3 regions of the Marinobacterium sp. BA1 genome follow, and region 1 is predicted to be linked to each of the others. Evidence: predicted binding sites of a transcription regulator. Region 1 holds the regulator's gene; each other region holds the start of a gene.

Region 1 (3,110 bases):
TACCATCACCGAAAATGCACGCGTCGATCAGTCCAAGGATACCTTCACCGGAGAGCGGATCGTTTACAATATGGCGCGTGCGGTGGTGAACGCTTTCGGCAGCGACCGCGAGGGCGGCGAACGGGTCAAAATGGTGATTCAGCCCAAGCCGACGGGGACCAACTGATGGCGACACTGGAAGCCTTGCACCTTGCCAAAAGCTACAAGGGGCGCCAGGTGGTACAGGATGTATCCCTGCAGATGGAAACGGGCCAGATCGTTGGTCTGCTGGGACCCAACGGTGCCGGCAAGACCACCTGCTTTTATATGATCGTGGGGCTTATCCACGCCGACCGGGGACAAATCCGACTGCACCAGGACGACGTTACCCGCCTGCCCATGCATGAGCGCGCTCGCCGCGGTATCGGCTATCTGCCTCAGGAAGCTTCGGTGTTTCGGAAGCTGAGCGTACATGACAACCTGATGGCCATTCTGGAAACTCGCAAGGAGCTGAATACCTCGGATCGTAAGGCATTACTGGAGCAGCTGCTGGAAGAGTTTCACATTACTCACCTGCGCAATAGCCTGGGTATGGCCCTGTCTGGCGGAGAGCGTCGACGTGTTGAAATCGCACGGGCCTTGGCAACCGAGCCTGACTTTATCCTGCTGGACGAACCCTTTGCCGGCGTTGATCCAATCTCGGTCAGCGATATCAAACAAACCATTCGCCACCTGCAGTCTCGCGGCATTGGCATTCTGATCACCGATCATAACGTGCGCGAGACACTCGACATCTGCGAACGAGCATATATCGTAAGTGAAGGGGGAATACTCGCACAGGGCACACCGGCCGAGATCCTGGCTAACGAACAGGTTCGCCGTGCCTATCTGGGCGAGCAGTTTTCCCTTTGATCCTGAGTCGTCAATCATGTACATCCACTCCGTCCACCTGGCAGCTCTGATATGAAGCAATCGTTACAACTCAAGATCGGCCAGCATCTGACGATGACACCCCAGTTGCAACAAGCAATACGTCTGCTGCAACTGTCAACGCTGGACCTGCAGCAGGAGATCCAGGAAGCCCTGGAGAGTAACCCACTGCTGGAAGTCGAGGAGGAACTGGACAGCGCCGAAGAAGCCCAGACTGAAGCCCGTGATGATCGTCACGACGCCTCTGCCGACAGCCTCTCTAACGACACCGCTGACGAGGACAGCTGGGACGAAAACGCACTGGAAGAGCGGTGGAATGATGAAATCCCTCGTGAGCTGTCCACCGACAGCAACTGGGATGATACCTTCCAGCACCAGAGTACACCCGGTCCTGCCCGTGATGATGACTGGGAACCCGGTGATAACGATTCGGCCGAAGACAGCCTTCAGGATCACCTGCTGTGGCAGCTCAACTTGACCCCCATGAGTGACCCTGACCGTATGGTCGCCATGGCCCTTATCGATGCTGTCGATCCGGATGGCTATCTACGCACGGACGTAGATGAAGTTCTGGAACACTTCACCCGGAGCGAACCCCAGCTGTTTGCAGATGCCGAGCCTGAAGAGATTGAAACGGTACTGCACCGCCTGCAACAGTTTGACCCGCCCGGTGTCTGCGCACGAGACCTGAGCGAATGTCTGCAGATACAGCTGCGCCAGCTGCCTGAAAACACTCCGATGCTGAAAGAGGCATTACGCCTGGTACGCGATCACCTGGGTCTGCTCGGTAATCATGACTATCGTACCTTGATGCGCCGCATGCGCCTGAAGGAGGAGGCCCTGCAACAGATCATCAGTCTGATCCAGTCGCTTAATCCAAAACCGGGCACCAGCATCAGCAGTGAACAGTCAGAGTACGTTATACCTGATGTCGTGGTGCGCAAGGTGCAGGGGCAGTGGAATGTAAGCCTGAACTCAGAGGCATCCCCCAAGCTGCGTATCAATACCGACTATGCTGATCTTATAAGACGGGCCGACAACAGCGCTGACAACACCTATCTGAAAAACCATCTACAGGAAGCGCGCTGGTTTCTGAAGAGCCTGCTGAGTCGCAACGAAACCCTGCTCAAGGTCGCCACCGAGATCGTGGCCCGCCAGATCGATTTTTTCGAGGAAGGTGAAGAGGGTATGAAGCCGATGGTTCTGCATGACATCGCTGAAGCCGTAGAGATGCACGAATCAACCATTTCCCGTGTCACTACCCAGAAATACATGCATACACCCCGAGGCATCTTCGAGCTGAAGTATTTTTTCTCCAGCCATGTGAGCACGTCAGACGGAGGCGCTGCCTCCTCTACCGCCATTCGTGCCTTGATCAAGAAGCTGATCAGCGCGGAGAATACCGCAAAACCACTCAGTGATAACAAGATAGCCGACCTGCTGAAAGAGCAGGGATTTAACGTAGCCAGACGCACAGTGGCAAAATATCGTGAAGCGATGAACATTCCGCCTTCTAATGAGCGCAAGCGTCTGGTTTAATGAGACTACAGGCACGCCGGAAGAACGTGCTTTATGACGAGGAGAAAACCTATGCAGATCAACATCACTGGCCATCACGTCGAACTGACTGACGCCCTGAACGAATATGTACGTACCAAGTTCGACCGACTGGAACGCCACTTCGATAACATCACCAATGTACAGGTCACCCTCAGTGTCGAGAAGCTGCGCCAGAAGGCCGAAGCCGATATCCACCTGGCCGGCGGTGAAGTATTCGCAGCGCATGAGCATGACGACATGTATGCTGCAATTGATGGCATGGTGGACAAGCTTGACCGCCAGATCATCAAGCACAAAGAAAAACTCAAATCCCACAAATAACCGGTAGCAGCACGTCACGACATGCAACTATCAGAACTGCTGACCTCATCCCGTACACTCTGCCACGTCGATGTGGTCAGCAAAAAGCGAGCGCTTGAGCTCGCCAGCCAGACTATCGCCGAGCAGCTGGACGGCATGGCCGCTGAAGATATCTTCAGCGGCCTGATCAACCGAGAACGCCTTGGCAGCACCGGTATCGGTGAAGGCGTTGCCATTCCTCATTGCAGAATTCCAGGTGTTACAACAGCCATCGGATTACTGATGACGCTGTCCAGCCCGATTGACTTCGATGCCATCGACAACCGTCCAGTCGACCTGAT
Region 2 (3,110 bases), 260 kb from region 1:
CGTCTGCTTGATCGTGATGGGGTCGGAGGGGCGTGCCGAGCAGATCATGAAAACCGATCAGGATAACGCGCTTATATTTCGTGACAATCTGGCCTGGCCTGAAATGCAGCAATGCATGCAGCAATTCAGCGAGACTCTGATTTCATTCGGCTTTCCGCCTTGTCCAGGTAACATCATGGTGTCCAATCCCGAATGGGTCAATTCGGTGGGTGACTGGACCCAGAAGCTCAGTGATTGGGCCGACACCTGTGAAGGCAGTGCACAGATGAACCTGGCCATTGCGGTTGATGCCAAGCCGGTAGCGGGTAACGAGGCGCTGTTCAAGGTGGCGCGTAACTGGTTCCTGCGTCACCTGCGGAACAATGATGTGTTTTTCTCGCATTTTGCCCGTGCCGCGATTGGGTTTGATACGCCACTTACCTTCTTCGGCAACCTCAAGGACAAGGGGCAGCTGGATATCAAGAAAGGCGGGATTTTCCCCATTGTGCATGGTGTCCGTACCATCGCGCTTGAACAGCGCATCCTCAAGACGAATACTTTCCAGCGCATTGAGGCGCTGATGGAAAGTGGCCAGATGCAGGAACAGCATGGCCGTGATTTATCGGAAGCGCTGGCGCTGTTTATTCAGCTGCGTCTGCGGCAGCAGATCCGCCGTGCCGAAGAAAGTCCTGATGGAGCCGATCCAACCCCAAACATGATCGACCTGCAGCAGCTGAACAAGCTTGAGCGGGAACTGCTGCGTGATGCCTTGCATGTGGTGAAAGGGTTCAAAAAGCACCTGACAATGCGTTACCACCTGGGAGGCTGATGTAGATGATCATTCCGCGCTCAATACGGCGTCTGAAAGAGAAACGTGAGCACAGGGAAGGGCCCTGGGCGCATCTGTTCGAAGCCTACAAGGGTGACGAAGTCGTGTCACTTGACTGTGAAACCACCAGTCTTGATGTGAAAAAGGCCGAAATACTGTCGATCGGAGCTGTGCGCATCAAAGGGCGTAAAGTGATTACCAGTGAGCGTCTCGACCTGAAATTGAAGCCTCCGGCCAGCCTCAGCGGTGATTCCATCAAAATCCACAAGATCAGAGCCAGCGATCTGGCGGATGGCATCGAGCTGGACGAGGCTCTGGAAAAGGTGCTCGAATTCGTCGGCAATCGTCCCATTCTCGGTTACTACGTCAATTTTGATATTCGCATGCTGGACAAGTTTATCCGCCCCAAGTACGGTTTCGGCCTGCCCAACAAGGCTGTTGAGCTTTCCCACGTCTATCACGACATCATCAAGTGGAAGCATGTGGGGGGTAATATCGACCTGCGCTTTGACACCATTGCAGGCAAACTGGATATCCCCATCCTTGAGCGGCACACAGCTTTGGGAGACGCCATCACGGTAGCGCTGATGTATGTGCGGCTGCGCTACGGTGAATCGCCAGAAGGGCGATACTAGGGCATGCATTAACGTCAGGTTCCCCGGCGGGCTATATGGCCCGCTTTTTGCATTATAGCGTTAAGCAGTAACAGCATGACCCTTGTCAGGCTCAATTGGCGTCAGGATATTGTCAACTCTGGCGTGATTGCAGCTTGAAGCGGGAGGGTTAGTCTCTATAATGTCAAAATATTGCCGTCCGGGAGGAAGCTCTGCATGATTGAACGAGCTGATATCAACAGCCTTCTGTCACAGATGCGCGCGATCAAGTCAGAGGTGCAGCAGGGGCCGCGTCCGGTCGAAATGCTGGATCTTAGGGCCGAAGGTATTGGTGCGCCGGGGATCAGCAAGACCGAAAGCAACAGTTTTGCGACGCTGCTCAAAGGGGCTGTGGATAAGGTCAATGAACACCAGTCGGAAGCATCACGGCTGCGTGAAGCGTATGAGCGGGGCGATCCTGGCGTGGATCTGCCGCAGGTCATGATTCAGGCTCAGAAGTCTTCGGTCTCGTTTCAGGCTATGACTCAGGTGCGTAATCGTTTGGTAACGGCGTATGAAGATGTCATGAAGATGCCGATTTAATGTTTTCAGGTTTTACACGGTCAGGGCTGAATGGATAACACACCGGCACAACTTAACAGCAAGGGCAGTTTGATGACCGGCTTTAACAGCCTGGGAATCCTGCGCCAGCTGGGTCTGATGGTGGGGCTGGCTGCCAGCATCGCCATCGGCTTTGCCGTTGTGCTCTGGTCACAGAAGCCGGATTATCGGGTGCTGTTTTCCAATCTCAACTTTTCCGATGCCAATGAAGTGATTGAACAGTTACGGCTGTATAACATGCCGTACAAGTTTGACGCTGACGGCCGGGCAATTCTTGTGCCGCAGGAGCATGTGCATCAAGCGCGGCTAAAACTGGCCGCTGAAGGTTTTACCGCTGACAAGACGGTAGGCTTTGAGCTGCTGGAACAGGAACAGGGGCTGGGGACCAGTCAGTTCATGGAGAATGCTCGCTTCCGCCGTGGGCTGGAAGGCGAGTTGGCGCGTACCATCAGCAGCCTGCTTGCGGTACGTTCTGCCCGTGTTCATCTCGCGTTGCCGAAAGAGTCTGTTTTTGTACGTGATCAGCGCAAGCCGCGTGCCTCTGTATTTATCGAAATGTTTTCCGGGCGCACGCTGGAGCGGGATCAGGTGGCCGCGATCGCCAATCTGGTGGCGTCCAGTATTCCTGAGCTGGCGGTGGATGATGTCACGGTAGTTGATCAGAAAGGGCGTCTGCTCAACACACGCAGCCAGGACCAGGATGTGGTGCTGGCGGCAAAACAGCTCGAGTACACCCGCAGCATTGAAGAGACCCTGCTTAACCGGGTCAACAGTATCCTCCAACCGGTTGTTGGGTTGGGCAACTTCCGGGCTGAAGTGTCGACCGATATCGATTTTACCGAAGTTGAACAGGCAGACGAGATATACAATCCGGATCTGCCGGCGTTGCGCAGCGAGCAGACACTGGAAGAAAACCGCGCCAGTGGTGATCTCGCTCAGGGGGTTCCGGGGGCGCTCTCCAACCAGCCGCCCGGACCCAACTCAGTTCCTGAGGAGATGGATGCCAATGCTGCCGCACGTGGTGGCGCCGCACGCTCGGGTTCAAGCCGTGAGCAGGCCGTGCGCAACTACGAGCTGGACCGTACCCT
Region 3 (3,110 bases), 1.9 Mb from region 1:
TATCCCCGACCTGCACTTCATGCAGGTTGTGTTCCACCAGATTGAGTACAGCGCCCATGTCTGTTCTCCCCTGTTAGGTTGCCATCCGGATGCCTGCAGGCATCCCCCCTTCTCTGCCATCGGGCATCTGTCAGGGGATCGGAGGGTTGTTCCAGCGCTGCACCGTCACAATCATCTGCCCTTCGGCATTGTGCGTGTCGTCGCCATCCATCACCGTTGCCTGTACTTTCAGGTTACCGGCGTTGTTGGTCATCATGCGTCGCTCAGGATTGGGACCCGCAGCGGCTGGCGTGAATACACCAGTATCCGGGTTCATCTGGCCGGTAAAGCGAACATCCCCATCAGCCTCGGCCACTTCATCAAATGGCGCCACTGCCCATTGCGCAGGCATCATGCCGATGCGGTAGTCATCGTCGGTACCGGGCTTGCCGTCCGGCCCAACGGCCCAGGCTTCAGCTTCAAAACGAGCCTCCACTTTCGGTGTTGAGCTGCCATTGCCACCCACACGGGCCACGGCAAACTCCGGCACCACTTTCACCTGAGCGATGCGATCATAGACAGCAAAGCGCCCGCCCTGAGCGTCGCCCACACTCACCTCATGAATGCCCGAGGCGGCCTCGGATGCTCTGGCACGTACCTTGATCAGGCTGTCGCTTTCACTGATCACCTCGATAACATCAATGCCCTGGCCCAATACCGGCATGCCCTTAAGACCTGTACCGATAATGCTGACCTCAGCTTGGTTGCCCGCCCTGATGTAAGCCGGCTGCAGTGCCAGTACCCGGCTGTTGCCATCGGCACGCGCCGCTACCACATCAGCCCCCACTTCATCGTGATCACGCAGGAACATGCGACCTTCCAGCTGCCCATTGCGCAGCGCAAACACCTGTCGCATGGCGCGCCCATCGATCTCAAGATCCGCACGCCACTCATAGCCGGTATACACCACCGCCATGCCCTGCCCCTGAATGGGAGCGCCGTCGTCATACTGGCCACTGAGGCTGACTTGATACTGATCCTGACCCTCTGCGGGCATGACCTTCATCTCGGCATGGAAGGCGCCACGACCCGGCATATGGCCCACCAGCGTCCAACCACCGCTGACCGACGCTGCCGGCTGCTGCTGCCATTGATCCCAGGCTGCGGATTCCATGGGCAAGGCTTCAGCCAGATGCGGCACCATCTGATTCAGCGCAAGCTCGAACCAATCTCGATCACGCGCCAGCGCCTGAAATTCGGTTGTAGGCCACTGGCCCAGATGGAAGTGCACCAGATGCTCCCACTCTTCAGCGGGCCGACGCTGCAGCAGCACACGTGCTCCTGAGTGACAGCGGGCACACATCTCGGTAAATTCCTGTGAATCGAACGCTTCGGATGTATTCAGACGACGCTCAAGTGCATAGCGGGCTCCTTCGGTTTCTTCCGGTGCCAGTCCCTGCCGGTCTGCCAGATATTTCACCAGCGTGCGCCGGTCTTCATCGCTGATCTGCAGGCCATGCATGATCTGCATGCGGGCAATTGTCATCAACCAACCTTCCGGCGTTTTGCGTTGATGGCTGATACGGCTCCACTGCTGGTCAGCCTCCTGGGTGTGGCACGCCAGACACTTGCTGCTGATAATCTGCTCGGCACTGTCGTTGGCCATGGCCGTCTGAGCACTCACCGCCAGCGCCAATGCCAGCAGCCCCCCGCCCAGCGGTTTCAGAGTTGTTGTTTTCAAGGTCCGACCTCCTTCTGTGGTCATTGCAAGGGGCATCTGTCGGGACGCCCGTCGAGATCCAGGTCAATGTTGAGTCACAAAGGAGGTAGCACAGCCTGTGCCAAGTTCATCTTTTCAAAACAAAACAGTCACTTGAGTGAAATATTACGACTTTCGACCCCGTCAGCCAGGCAGCGTAATCTGTTTAATATCGCGACACCTGTTTCATCCTGAGACACACGCCCATTTTCAGGGCCTGACGCCGGAATAGCGGGCTGAATCAGATTCAGACAGTTGTCTCATTCTGCGACAGGCCATAACAGCCAGAACATGGGCACATGAAAATAAAGTTATTAATTTTCATATAGTTAGAATTCAGTCAAAACTGGCACAGCCATTGCGATACAGGGGAGACAGACTCAACGACAACGATAAGAGGTTCACCATGACGGAGTTTGCCCTTCACTCTGATACTCAGGCTTTCATCAACCGTCGCCACAACCTGCTGATTGGCGATCAACGCCCTGCCGGTACTGACGGCCGAGAAATTGATGTAATCAACCCCGCCACCGGTGAGTGCTTCACCAAAGTGGCCTGCGGCACCGCCGCTGATATTGATCAGGCCGTCGCAACGGCACGCCAGACATTCGAGGACTCCAGCTGGAGCCGCATGACACCGGTCGAGCGTGAACGCCTGTTATGGCGTTTTGCCGACTTGATCGACGCCAACGCCGACTCGCTGGCCGAGATCGAGTGTCTCGACAACGGCAAGAGCGTCGCCATCGCCAAGGGAGTGGATATCCAGCTGGCCGTCAACTTTCTGCGCTACATGGCCGGCTGGGCAACCAAAATCGAGGGCAGCTCGGTACAGCCTTCGGTGCCCTTCATGCCCGGCGCGCAGTTCCACGGCTACACGCGGCGTGAGCCGGTTGGTGTCGTAGGTGCCATTGTGGCCTGGAATTTCCCGTTGCTGCTGGCCTGCTGGAAGCTTGGCCCGGCACTGGCGACCGGGTGCACCGTCGTACTGAAGCCGGCTGAGGATACCCCTCTGACCGCGTTACGCCTGGGTGAATTGGCACTGGAAGCAGGCTATCCGCCCGGAGTGTTGAACGTTGTCCCGGGACTCGGTGGTGATGCCGGTGCAGCCCTGTCTTCGCACCCTGATGTCGACAAGCTCACTTTCACCGGCTCGACCGGTGTCGGCAAGCTGATCGGCAAGGCCGCCATGGACCACATGACGCGGGTTACCCTTGAGCTGGGCGGCAAGTCACCCACCATCGTGCTGGATGATGCCGATCCGCAGGAGGCCGCCGCAGGGGCCGCCAATGCGATCTTCTTTAATCAGGGGCAGGTGTGCTGTGCCGGTTCGCGCCTGTATGTGCAGCGTAAGCTGTTCGACAATCTGGTGGCG

Evidence for each region. The regulator sigma-54, encoded in region 1, starts transcription at its own class of promoters, with help from an activator protein. The targets are predictions, from matches to a motif close to TGGCACNNNNNTTGCTNT.
Region 2: fliE (flagellar hook-basal body complex protein FliE) is a predicted target of sigma-54. The motif match lies at 1,480-1,497, and genes of this name have one in related genera.
Region 3: peaA (quinohemoprotein amine dehydrogenase subunit alpha) is a predicted target of sigma-54. The motif match lies at 1,806-1,823, and genes of this name have one in related genera.

The regions. Positions count from the first base shown of each region.
Region 1 is NZ_BAAFHC010000001.1:2,294,759-2,297,868, forward strand. It holds gene lptA (lipopolysaccharide transport periplasmic protein LptA) at 1-166, shown strand, start outside; gene lptB (LPS export ABC transporter ATP-binding protein) at 166-891, shown strand; gene ACAM29_RS11140 (RNA polymerase factor sigma-54) at 943-2,448, shown strand; gene hpf (ribosome hibernation promoting factor) at 2,500-2,790, shown strand; gene ACAM29_RS11150 (PTS sugar transporter subunit IIA) at 2,812-3,110, shown strand, end outside.
Region 2 is NZ_BAAFHC010000001.1:2,553,507-2,556,616, reverse strand. It holds gene ACAM29_RS12355 (DUF294 nucleotidyltransferase-like domain-containing protein) at 1-808, shown strand, start outside; gene ACAM29_RS12350 (3'-5' exonuclease) at 814-1,443, shown strand; gene fliE (flagellar hook-basal body complex protein FliE) at 1,639-2,004, shown strand; gene fliF (flagellar basal-body MS-ring/collar protein FliF) at 2,035-3,110, shown strand, end outside.
Region 3 is NZ_BAAFHC010000001.1:417,327-420,436, reverse strand. It holds gene peaB (quinohemoprotein amine dehydrogenase maturation protein) at 1-58, opposite strand, end outside; gene peaA (quinohemoprotein amine dehydrogenase subunit alpha) at 131-1,720, opposite strand; gene ACAM29_RS01970 (aldehyde dehydrogenase) at 2,145-3,110, shown strand, end outside.